DNA from 2 places in the Specibacter sp. RAF43 genome. Region 1 is predicted to be linked to the other one. Evidence: riboswitches for the same ligand, from Rfam matches in the RefSeq annotation. Region 1 holds a riboswitch; the other holds the start of a gene.
The links. A riboswitch is a leader RNA that binds a small molecule or an ion and turns the genes downstream of it on or off. The one in region 1 is predicted to bind cyclic di-AMP.
Positions count from the first base shown of each region.

Region 2: linked by a shared signal. The riboswitch ahead of AB4Y80_RS03850 (transglycosylase) and the one ahead of AB4Y80_RS00670 (M23 family metallopeptidase) in region 1 are both predicted to bind cyclic di-AMP.

Region 1 is NZ_JBFREA010000001.1:147,197-153,427, reverse strand. Features, by position in the region: gene AB4Y80_RS00685 (TetR/AcrR family transcriptional regulator) at 1-112, shown strand, start outside; gene AB4Y80_RS00680 (MDR family MFS transporter) at 105-1,676, shown strand; gene AB4Y80_RS00675 (NlpC/P60 family protein) at 1,735-2,499, opposite strand; cyclic di-AMP (ydaO/yuaA leader) riboswitch at 2,503-2,688, opposite strand; gene AB4Y80_RS00670 (M23 family metallopeptidase) at 2,838-3,641, opposite strand; cyclic di-AMP (ydaO/yuaA leader) riboswitch at 3,648-3,879, opposite strand; gene AB4Y80_RS00665 (metal-dependent transcriptional regulator) at 4,004-4,699, opposite strand; gene serC (phosphoserine transaminase) at 4,955-6,082, shown strand; gene AB4Y80_RS00655 (DUF3027 domain-containing protein) at 6,136-6,231, opposite strand, start outside.
Region 2 is NZ_JBFREA010000004.1:139,502-145,732, reverse strand. Features, by position in the region: gene AB4Y80_RS03865 (DNA glycosylase AlkZ-like family protein) at 1-1,115, shown strand, start outside; gene AB4Y80_RS03860 (nucleoside deaminase) at 1,119-1,550, opposite strand; gene upp (uracil phosphoribosyltransferase) at 1,636-2,274, shown strand; gene AB4Y80_RS03850 (transglycosylase) at 2,321-2,998, opposite strand; cyclic di-AMP (ydaO/yuaA leader) riboswitch at 3,003-3,197, opposite strand; gene AB4Y80_RS03845 (MarR family winged helix-turn-helix transcriptional regulator) at 3,391-3,897, shown strand; gene AB4Y80_RS03840 (MFS transporter) at 3,903-5,159, shown strand; gene AB4Y80_RS03835 (winged helix-turn-helix domain-containing protein) at 5,726-6,231, shown strand, end outside.

The DNA.
Region 1 (6,231 bases):
GGACGAGCTCGCCGAACAGGCCGGCGGGCTCATTGCGCACATCACCACGGACAGCCGCCTGGCTGCCCCGCCTGTTCCCCGAGCCCAGATAAGGAAGCAAGCCCATGATTGAAGCACCACCCGAGGTCGCCGCCGAGGCGGCCGCCCGGCGGCGATCGGTCCTGCTGCTCTTTGCCGGGCTCATGCTGACCATGCTCCTGGCCTCCCTGGACCAGACCATTTTCAGCACGGCCCTGCCCACCATCGTCGGCGAGCTCAACGGCGTCAACGACATGCTGTGGGTCATCACCATCTACATATTGGCGTCCACCATCATGCTCCCGATCTACGGCAAGCTCGGCGATCTGATCGGCCGCAAGGGAATCTTCATCGCCGCCATTTCCGTGTTCATCCTCGGATCGATCGTGGGCGGCTTCGCCCAGGACATGACGTGGCTGATCATCGGCCGGGGCGTCCAGGGACTGGGCGGCGGCGGTTTGATGCTGCTCTCCCAGGCGATCATCGCCGACGTCGTCCCCGCCCGCGAACGTGGCCGGTACATGGGCGTCATGGGCGGCGTCTTCGCGCTGTCCTCCGTGGCCGGACCGCTCCTGGGCGGCTGGTTCACCGACGGCATCGGCTGGCGCTGGGGCCTGTGGATGAACATCCCGCTGGGCGTCCTGGCCATCGCGGCCGCCGTCTTCTTCCTCAAACTGCCCCCGCACCCCAAGATCAAGGCCCAGGTGGACGTGGCCGGGATGGCGCTGCTGGGCATCACCTCCACGCTGCTGGTGCTGGTGAGCACGTGGGGCGGCACAAAGTACGCCTGGGGCTCGCCGACCATCATCGCCATGATCGCCGGCACCGTGGTCGCCGCCGCCCTCTTCGTGTGGGTGGAGCACCGGGCCGAGCACCCCATCATGTCGCTGCACCTGTTCCAGGAGCGCAATTTCAACCTGACCACCTCCGCCGGGCTCATCACCGGCATCGCCATGTTCGGCACGCTCGCGTACCTGCCGACGTATTTGCAGATGGTCACCGGAGCCAACGCCACGCAGGCCGGCTTCCTGATGATTCCCATGATGGCGGGCCTGCTGGTGACCTCGGTTGCCTCCGGGGCGCTGGTGAGCAGGACCGGACGGTACAAGTGGCTTCCAATCACCGGCATGTTCATCGTGGCCGGGGCGCTGGTGCTCTTGTCCACGATGACCCCCTCGCTCCCGGTCTGGGTGATTTGCGCCTACCTGGCCCTCATGGGCATTGGCCTGGGCACCTGCATGCAGATCCTGGTCTTGATCGTCCAAAACCAGTTCCCCAACTCCCAGGTGGGCATGGCCACGGCGTCCAACAACTACTTTCGGCAAATCGGCGCGTCCCTGGGCTCGGCCGTGGTGGGCAGCCTGTTTGCCCACCGGCTGGCCCAGATCCTCACCGACCGCATGTCCGGCGGCGCCCAGGCCGCCGGGGGCATCAACTCGCTGACGCCGGAAATTGTGCGCAACCTGCCCGCACCGGTGCGCCACACCATCATCGAGGCCTACAACCAGGCTCTGACGCCGATCTTCATCTACATGGTGCCCCTGCTGCTGCTGGCGGCCATCCTGCTCTGCTTCGTCAAGGAGATCCCGCTGGCAACCACCATTGACCGGGCACCCGCGCCGGCCGGCACCGAGGCCGCCCCGGTGAGCGGGTCATAAACGACATTGAACCCCGTCCATCAGGACGGGGTTCATGTGTCGGTGTTCGACTTGGTGCTTAGTGGCCGATCGCGATGAAGACCGGGCCCGAGCCGACGTTGACCGAGAACAGCGCGGTGGTGCCGCCGCCCCAGCCGCCGTGAACGGCCGTGCCGTTGCCAACGTAGACAGCGATGTGGGCCATGCCCATGCCGCCGTCGGCGTAGTAGACCAGGTCGCCCGGCTGTGCCTCAGCCTGGGAAACCGTGCGTCCCAGGGAGAGGTAGCCCGCCGGCCAGCCGTGGTAGTTGATGCCTGCCGCGGCCAGCGAGTTGGTCGCCAGGGCGGTGCAGTCCTGGGCCACGCCGAGCTGGGCGTAGGCCGCGGCCGCGATGGTTGCACCCACGCCGCTCTTGACAGCCGGCTTGGCGGCGGCCGGAGCCTCGGTGGTGGTGATGACGGGAGCTTCCGCGGCGGGAGCAGCGTCGGCCTGGACCTCGTTGCTCTGCGCGGCAACCACAGGTTCCGCGGCGACGGGCGCCGGGGTTGCGGAGACCGCGATGGGAGTGAAGGTGACCTTCACCTTGGAGCTGGCCGTCACGGCGGAGGCAACGGAGGAGTTGAGGCTAAGCGTGGTTCCACCATCGGAGGCGCGCTCCACGGTGGGGGTTGAGGCATTCGCGGCAATTCCGGAGGTAAGTACGAGCCCGGATGCTGCTGCGATGACTGCAGCCTGTCGCCCGACACCGCCGACGTTGGAGCTGACGGCTTTCGTGATGACGGAGATCGGGCTGGTCTTAACAACTTCGGCGCGGTGGCGCCCAAGGGCAGTGTTTGAAGACAAGAAGGATCCTCTCCCAAAGCCTGCGAGGTAAGCTGTCGGATTCGGATGGGAGTCACCCGGCCGCTCCACACTCACTTTCGGAATTTCTTCCTTATGCGAGCGCTTCGCGGCTTCACCCCTAGGACTTCTGTGGAAGAAGTCCGATTATTGGTTCCCCCGCCTCTGCCAGACGATTGGTACGAACGGACCATGGGCAGCGGCAGAGTTTGGCAATCCGCTCATGGACGCCAGCTTGATTCGAAGCTGGCGCGATTACGACGTTACAACAGATTTTTACGAATGTCACGTTCAGGTCACGGTAGCGTCTCTACTTCGTGACCTAAGCCCCGGTGGAGGACTTACAGCCAGCCCGTGGGATCGACGGTCTCGTCGTTGACCATGACCTCAAAGTGCAGATGGCAGCCCGTGGAGGCCCCTGTGGTGCCGCTGAGGGCCACCAGGTCCCCGCGCTCCAGCTGCGTCCCCACGGCGACGCTGATCGAGCTCAGGTGGTTGTACGACGTCGAGAGCCCGTTGCCGTGGTCGATCACGACGCGATTGCCGCCGCCATACGGGTGCCAGCCGGCAAAGGTCACGGTCCCGCCGGCCGCGGCAAAGACGGAGGTGGAGCAGGCCACGGCAAAGTCCTGGCCGGTATGGATCTCCCCGAGTTCCCCGGTCAGCGGATTCAGGCGGGCCCCAAAGGGTGAACTGGTGTTGAGTTCCTTCAGGGGGGCGGACAGGGTGCCCTTGGAGGCCTGCGGCGCCACATTGGCGGCCTCGACCTTCAAGGTCTCCTGGAGCTGGCCGTCCGCATTGAGCGCGCTGGCCACGGCGGGGGCCGCGAAGGTGACGGGCACATCGGCGGCCGCGGAGACCACGGCGGGGGCGGTCGGGGCAGGGGCGTCCACGCTGGCAAGGGTCATTCCGGTGGAGGGCAGGGTGACCGCAAGGGCCAGTCCCGTGGCCGCCAGCACCATCCCGGCCTTTTGGCCGATGCCGCTGCGGAGCCCGGAGCCGACCAGCTGGCTGATGCCTCCGGTGGGGACGGCGCGTGTGCGCTCTGCCGCCAGGGCATCGCGGCGGCTTGGCAAATCCGCGGCGGGCGCCTCGAATTCGGGCACGGGGGCGCGACGGCGCCCGTGTTCTTTGACGTCTAACACGTACTTGTTACCTCTCTATAAGGCACCTGCGAAGTTAGCTGTCGGATTCGGATCAGAGAGTCAAGCGTTTGATCCGGACCGGTTCCGGGCAAACTGGATCCACGGCGCGCCCTTGTGGACGCCAAGTGTGGATTCGTGTGCTGTGGAACCGGGCTTCACCCCAAGACCGACCAAGCGGCCCGTCAAAAGTGGTTCCTCCGCCCCTGCCTTTGTGACATAAATCCAGCCATGCGAAGACAGGGTTCGGTGTCGCATGGATGGTAACGCTTTGGTTACGGCGCTGGTTTTTACTATACGGGAAAAATCGTCACCGTAACAATTCCGTTACATTAGCTTCGGGTGGATCCGCGTCGCGCGGGAGATCAGCTCATGGAGACAAAGACGTGCGCGGCGACCTCCGGCGGCAGCTCCAGCGCCCCGTCAATGCCGGGCACCCGGACCGAGATGTACTCCCCGGCACGGGCCAGGGAAATTTGCGCCCCGGGGCGCAGGCCGCCCTCGTCGAGCTGGGTGAGCAGCTCCGGTTCCACCTGGATGCGCTCCGAGAGGCGGTGGATGGTGACCGATTGGTCGGGCGAGTAGGTGGCCATGGCGTCAACGAGAGTGAGAAGTCCGGCCGCGAAGTTCGGCGACACTCTCCCGCCCAGTTCCTCCAGCCCGGGAATCGGGTTGCCGTAGGGAGATTCGTCGGGCTGGCCCAGGATGTCAAAGAGGCGCTTTTCCACGCGCTCGCTCATCACGTGCTCCCACCGGCAGGCTTCCTCGTGGACGTAGGCCCAGTCCAGGCCGATCACATCGGAGAGGAGGCGTTCGGCCAGGCGGTGCTTGCGCATGACCCGGGTCGCCTTGTCCCGGCCCGCGGGGGTCAATTCCAGGTGCCTGTCACCCGAGACGATGACCAGGCCGTCGCGTTCCATCCGGCCGACGGTCTGGGACACGGTCGGACCGGAATGGTGCAGGCGCTCGGCAATGCGCGCACGCAGCGCCACAATGTTCTCCTCTTCCAACTCCAGAATGGTCCGCAAATACATTTCCGTCGTGTCGATCAGATCTGTCACGTCAGCATCCTCCTGATATTGAGCTGGATTCCGGGCATGGGCTTAGACCTCTACGTTATCGTGCTTAATTCAAGGGAGGAAAACCGTCGTTTGTTCCCGCACGCCCACCCGCCGGAGCCCGGCACCGGCCCCAACGACCCCGCGATCGATTTGTTTCACCATGCGGCCACCGTTTCGGCCCGGGACCGGTTCTGCGGCAGAATTGGCACCAGCCCTCGGCCCCCACTTTCCGTCGCCTAATTTTTGGAGCAACTTGTGAGCGAAACCCCACCCCTCACCATCCCCGCAGCCCTGCGACCGGTCGACGGCCGCTTTGGTGCCGGCCCCTCCAAGGTTCGCCCCGACCAGGTCGCCGCGCTCTCCGCCGCCGGAGCCTCGCTGTTGGGCACCTCCCACCGGCAGGCGCCGGTGAAGAACCTGGTGGGCGAGGTCCGCAGCGGGTTGATGGACTTCTTTCGCGCGCCGGCCGGTTATGAGGTGATCCTGGGCGTGGGCGGATCCACGGCGTTTTGGGATGTCGCCGCCTTTGGCCTGGTGGAGAAGAAGGCCCAGCACCTGTCCTTTGGCGAGTTTGGCTCAAAGTTTGCCGCGGCCACCAACAACGCCCCGTTCCTGGAGGCCTCCTCCATCCGCACGGCGGAGCCGGGCACCCGCTCGGAGTCCGTGGCCGAGGCCGGCGTGGACGTTTACGCCTGGCCGCAAAATGAAACCTCCACCGGCGTGGCCGCTCCCGTGAGGCGCGTGGAGGGGGCCGACGACGGCGCCCTGGTCGTGGTGGACGCCACCTCCGCGGCGGGCGGGCTGGCCGTGGATGTCGCCGAGGCGGACGTCTACTACTTCGCCCCCCAAAAGAACTTTGCCTCCGACGGCGGACTGTGGCTGGGACTGTTTTCTCCCGCCGCCCTGGAGCGGGCCAAGCGGGTGGGCGCCACGGGACGCTGGGTGCCGGACTTCCTGAACCTGAACACCGCGATCGAGAACTCCCTGAAGAACCAGACCTACAACACGCCGGCCCTGTCAACGCTGGTCACCCTCAACGAGCAGGTCAAGTGGCTCAACGCCAGCGGCGGGCTGGACTTTGCCGCCAAGCGCACCGCGGACTCCGCCGGCCGGCTGTATGCCTGGGCCGAGGCCTCCGCCGTCGCCACCCCGTTCGTCGCCCGGACCGAGGACCGCTCCAACGTCATTGTCACCATCGACTTTGACGAGTCCGTGGACGCCGCGGCGGTCGCCAAGGTGCTGCGCGCCAACGGGATTGTGGACACCGAGCCCTACCGCAAGTTGGGCCGCAACCAGCTGCGCATCGCCACCTTCGTGGCCATTGAGCCGGCGGACATCACCGCATTGACCGCCTGCATCGACTACGTGATCGAAAACCTCTAACCCGCCAGCGGCGGGGCGGTGCGCCCGCGGTGCGCCCGCCGGGCCGGGCCGTCCTAGTCCTCGGGCAGCTCGTCCACGCCGGCGTCGTCCTCGGCCTCGTGATCGGCGTCGTGCTCGGGCTCGTCCTCGGGCTCGGCAGGCTCCGCCGC
Region 2 (6,231 bases), on a different contig from region 1:
TGGCGGGGCAGGACCCGGCCGGCGTCTTCGGCCGGATCGGCTGGGCCCGGTCCGTGGGCGGCGCCAACCCGTACCTGACGCTCTTTGCCCGGGCGGGCATCCGGCGCGAACAAGCCGACGCCGACGTCCTCGCCTTGCGGATCCATGAGCTGCCCACGGCGCGGGGCTGCACCTACGTGCTGGGCGCCGACGACTTTGCCTGGGGGCTGTCGCTGGGGCGCGCCGCCGCCGAGGCCACGGCCAAGATCCTGGACAAGCTGGGCGTGCCCCGCGCGGAACTGGAGGCGCTGGAATCGCAAACCCTCCGCCAGCTGGAAGATGCCGCGGCAGCCGGGGAGGGGCCGCTGGATCCCAAGCAGCTCAAGGACCGGCTGGGCGACGCCGTCCGCAGCCTGGGCGAGGAAGGCAAGAAAAAGGGCGCCGCCACCACCTTGCCGACGGCGCTCGGACTCCTGCAGGCGGACGGGCGCATCCGGCGCGTGCCGGTCAACGGCCGGCTGGATCAACAGCGGTACGGCTACACCGCGTGGGGACTGGAACCGAGCAGCCTCGGCCCGGACCAGGCCCGGGGCGCCCTGATGGACCGGTATCTGGGCTGGACCGGGGGAGCCACCCTGAAACAGACGCAGTGGTTCACCGGCCTCACCGTCGCCCAGACCAAGACGGCGCTCGCGGACGCCGGCGCCGTCGAAACGCACGGGCTGTGGATGTGCCCGGCCGACGCCGCCGCCGTGGAGGACTTCCGCGCACCCGGCGAGGAACAAATCCAGCTGCTCGCCGGCACCGACTCTCTCTTCTTGCTCCGGCGCAACGCCGCGGACCACTTTGCGCCGGAGGACCAGGACCGTCAGCTCCTCAGCGCCCGGCTCGCCCTTCAGGCGGACCTGCCGGACCACCCCATCGTGGACCGCGGGCGCATCATCGGCCTGTGGCAGTACGATCCCGGCGCGGAACGCATCGCGCACTGGCTGTTCAACGCGCCAACGCCGGCCGTAACCCAGAGGATCTCAGAGGTGGAGGCATTCATTCGCGACGACCTGGGCGACTTCCGCAGCTTCAGCCTCGATTCGCCGTCGAGACGGCAAAAGCGCATCGACGCGCTCAACGCCGCTTAGGGTCTAGCGCTGCGCGCCGAAGAAATCCTTCAGCAGCGCCGCGCACTCGGCCTCCCGCACGCCCGGGAAAACCTCCACCCAGTGGTTAAGCCGCCGTTCCCGGAGCACGTCCAGCACCGAGCCCGCCGCGCCGGCCTTCTCATCCCACGCCCCAAAAACCACCCGCGGCACCCGGGCCAGCACCGCGGCCCCGGCACACATGGCGCACGGCTCCAGCGAGACCACCAGCGTGCACCCCTCAAGGCGCCACGCGCCCAGCGCCGCCGCGGCCGCCCGGATGGCCACCACCTCGGCATGGGCGGTGGGGTCCCCACGCGCCTCGCGTTCGTTGCAACCCACACCCAGCACGCCGCCGTCGGGCCCGAGGACGACGGCGCCGATCGGCACGTCCCCGGTGGTCAGGGCGCGCCGCGCCTCGGCCAGGGCCAGCCCCATCCACCGGCCGTGCAGGGCAGCGGCGGCGGTCTCGGGCGGGCGGGAATTCGCGGAGGTGGACACGGCTCAATGGTAGCTTTTATCTATGCGCGTACTGGTTGCGGATCATCCGCTGATTGCCCACAAGTTGACCGTTCTGCGGGACAAGAACACTCCGTCCCCCATTTTTCGCCAGCTCACCGAAGAACTTGTCACCCTGTTGGCGTATGAGGCCACCCGCGAGGTCCGCGTGGAGCCCGTCAGGATTGAAACCCCCGTGACCTTTGCCATCGGCACCGGGCTGGTCAAGCCGACGCCGCTGGTGGTCCCGATCCTGCGCGCCGGGCTGGGCATGCTCGAGGGCATGACCCGCCTGCTGCCGACCGCCGAGGTCGGCTTCCTGGGCATGGCCCGCAACGAGGAAACCCTCGAGGCCATCACCTATGCCGAGCGCCTGCCCGAGGACCTGACCGGCCGCCAGGTTTACGTCCTGGATCCCATGCTGGCCACCGGCGGCACGCTGATTGAGGCGTTCAAGTTCCTCTTTGCCCGCGGCGCCGCGGACATCACCTGCATCTGCCTGCTCGCGGCCCCCGAAGGGCTGGCCCGGCTCGAGGCCGCGCACGGGGACCGCGACAACATCCACGTGGTACTGGCCTCCATCGACGAGGGCCTGAACGAGAAGTCCTACATCGTCCCGGGCCTGGGCGACGCCGGCGACCGCCTCTACGGGGTCGTCGACTAAGACACCGTCACCCGCCTCGCGAATGGTGGGCGGCAGGCCGAACGGCTTAGTACCAGCCGATGGAGACTTCGTGGTCCCAGACGGCGCACGGGGAGCCGTAGCGGTCCGCGATGTACGTCAGGCCCCACTTGATTTGGGTCTGGTAGTTGGTGCGCCAGTCCCCGGCCACGCTGTCCATTTTCGACGCCGGCAGCGACTGGGCGATGCCGTACGCCAGGCTGGACGGATTCTCCGCGGTGGTGGTCCAATCCGATTCGCGGTTCCACAGCTGCACCAGGCAGCTCATCTGGTCCTGGCCCCAGCCGTGGGCTGCCAGCTGCGTGGCGGCGTATTTTTGGGCGCCGGCCGGATCGTTGACGGGCCCGCCGGCGGCACCCACCGGCGTGACGGAGTCGGCGGCGGCCGCCACGTCCGGCACATTGGAGCGCAGCTCGGTGCTGGAGCTGACCAGGACCCGGGCGAAGTCGATGGGGGCGTCCGACGGCGCCGAGACGGCCGCCGTCGTCGAGCCGGCGCCGGCCGCGAAAAGGTCGGACGGGAGCCCGCCCGGACCGCTGCTGCCGGCGGCCTGGCCCAACCCTCCGCCAGCCAGCAGGACGCCGGCGACGGCGACGATCGCCATGCGCCGGGCGGGGCCCCCGGTCCTGGGCATGCGGCGGCGGGATTCCTTGCGGGGGGTTGTTTCGGCGCGACGGCGCCCGTGATTGTGATGTTGCGTAGACATAGCTAGAGCCTCTCCACGCCTGCGAGGTGAGCTGTCGGGTTCGGATGAGAGCATCCGGCCGCGCGCCGGCGGTGGGCGGCTAGTGCCGCTCGCGTGCGTTGCGCAGGCTTAACCCCAAGGGCTTCCAAGTGGAGGCCCGCAAGAATCGGGTCCCCCGTCTCTGCCATAGATATGAACGGGAAATGGGCGGCGGCAGAGCTCGGCGAACCGTCCATCTGTGCCAAGGAACCATGGGCGGTTCGGCGGGCACGGCTTTCACATTACCGAACGGTAGCCCATAAGTCACATTTTGGTAACGAGCGTGACCGAATCAACATTTACTTAGCAATGCTAATGACCTATGCTAAGTAACAACAGATACGTAACTTTTGTGACCCAGGTTGATGCAGATGATGACTGAAACGCCCGTAGTTCAAGACGCCCCAGGCCAGACGCCGGCGCCGGCTCCGGCCGCCCCGCCCGTCAGGCGGGCCACGCGCAATGCCGGCCCCGGCCCGCTGGCCGCCGACTTGCGCGTGGCGATCATGCGCACGTCCCGCCGGCTGCGCGCCGAGGCGGCGTCGCGGGAAATCAGCCCCGCCCAGTATTCGGTGTTGGCCGCCATCGTCAAGGGCTCCCTGACCGTGGGCCAATTGGCTGAACGCGAAATGGTCCAGGCCCCCTCCATGACCCGCATCGTCAACGGCCTGGATGCCGCGGGTTTTGTCACCCGCGAGGAGAACCCGGGAGATAGGCGCCAGGTGCTGGTCCAGATCACGGACGACGGCGTGACGGCGCTGTCGCGGGCCCGCTCCAAGCGCACGCAATGGCTGGCCAAGCGCGTGGCGGCCCTCACGCCGGACGAACGCGCCACCCTGGCCGAGGCCGCCCGCATCCTGGGGGAGATGAGCGGCGTTTGAGTTCCATGTTCCGAGCCCTGAAGGTGTTCAACTACCGGCTGTGGGTGACCGGAGCGCTGGTGTCCAACATCGGCACGTGGATGCAGCGCGTGGCCCAGGACTGGCTCGTGCTGACGGTGCTTACGAACAACTCCGGGACGGCCGCCGGCATCACCACCGGCCTGCAGTTTCTTCCCATCATCTTCCTTGGCCCCTACGCCGGGCTGCTTGGGGACCGTGTCGACAAACGCAAACTGCTGCTCTTGACGCAATCGGCCATGGGGCTGTGCGCGCTGGTGTTGGGCCTGCTGGTGGTCACCAACACGGTTCAGCTCTGGCACGTCTACCTGCTGGCCCTGCTGCTGGGCGTGGCCAGCGCCGTGGACGCCCCGTCCCGGCAGGCGTTTGTCTCCGAGGTGGTCTCGAAGGAGGACGTACCCAACGCCGTCGCCCTTAACAGCGCCTCCTTCAATCTGGCCCGCCTGGCCGGCCCCGGCCTGGCCGGGCTGGTGATCGCCGTCCTGGGAACCGGCCCCGCGTTCCTGCTCAATGCCGCCAGCTTCCTGGGCGTGATCATCTCCCTGTGGCGGATGCGCACGGCCGAGCTGCGCCCGGCCGTGCACGTTGTCCGCGGCAAGGGGCAGATCCGCGAGGGATTCCGGTACATCCGGCAACGTCCGGACCTGATGATGACCATGGTGTTGGTGTTCCTGGTGAGCACCTTCGGCCTGAACTTCCAGATCACCAACGCCCTCATGGCCACCACCGTTTTCCACCTGGGCCCCGGCGAGTACGGGCTGCTGGGCTCCGTCATGGCCGTCGGCACGCTGGCCGCGGCGCTCTTGGCCGCCCGCCGCAAGAGCATGCGGATGGCCTACATCGTCGGTGGGGCGATGGTGTTCGGGGTGACCGCGGCCGTCGCCGCCGTTATGCCCACCTTCCTGCTCTACATGCTCGCCCTGGTCCCCGTGGGCCTGGCCGCGCTGACCTTCATGAATGCGTGCAACACCACCATCCAGCTGACCACGGACGCGGCCATGCGGGGGCGCGTGCTGGCCGTCTACATGGTGGTGCTGCAGGGCGGGACCCCCATCGGCGCGCCGCTCGTGGGCTGGATCGCCACCGAATTCGGGGCCCGCTGGTCGCTGGGAATGGGTGCGTTCGTGGCCATCGGCGCCGGGGCCGCGGCGCTGCTGATGATGAACCGCCGCAACCACGTGCGCCTCCGGGACCAGGTCCGCGGCCGGCGCCCGCAGCGGACGGCGCACGTCCAGCTCCCATAAGCACGCCGCCGGCCCCGGCGCGCGGCTTCCTCCTGGTGAACATCTGTTTACTTAACGTGAATTTCTGGGATAATCCCGGACGGGGCGCCCGATTTGCGTGGGCCATCATAGGCGGGTTTCCTCACCGGCTGAACTAATTCTGCTCAATTCCGCAACGGACCGAATATAGGGAACCAATATTGCCCAATTGGGCCGGATAATTCGACACAATCCGTCATCTGCCCGTTAAGTGAGACCAAGGTTATGGTGTTAGTTTAATCACAATCGGCGTCCCTATCTCACACTGTGGACGTTTGGACCCTTTGTTACTTGCACGTTCGGATTGTTACGTAGGAGACTCGTGGTGTGAACACCCACTCAGTGAATTCTGCAGCCGCAGCAACGTTCCGATCGGAAGCCCTCGGAACGTTCCTGTGTAGCTGTCGAATGCAGGCCTAGCCCCATCCCATAGTTTTAGGCACTTTGGCCACCAGGCCAGCCCAACGGCGGGCATTAAGTTCTGGCACCCCGGAACCCAAAGGAAAGCATTCGCGCCGTCACCTACGGCCATATTCAGAGGTAGTTCAATGTCCCTAGCATCCGGTTACGTCCACATCTCCGTCCGCAACGCCGCCAAGGCGGTGGCCCGCAATGCGTCCCCCAATCCCCTGGGCGGCTCCGGGCAGCGGCAGCTTCACCCGGCCTACGGAAACCCGGCCGCCTACCGCCGGGAGGCCGAGTCCCCGGCCGCCCGGCTGCGCGCCGTGCCCGACTCCCACCCGCTCACGGCCCCCACGCCGGTCATTGCCGGCGGAGACAAGCTGCGCGGCGTCAACCCGGACAACGTGGCCCGCGGGTTCGTGCTCTACGTCGGCGTGGACGAGGACACCGCCGCCGCGGCGGGCACCTCCCTGGCTAAGCTGGCCCAGGACATCCGCGCCTACGCCCAATCACTGGTGCCGCAGGCCCAGAGTTACGCCGCGGTGGCCATCGCCCCGTCCGACGCCGTCGGCACCCCCCTGGACGTCGTGCGGTCCACCTTCGGCGACCCGACCGTGGCCAGCCGCCACCGCCCGGAGACCGTCCGCGTCCC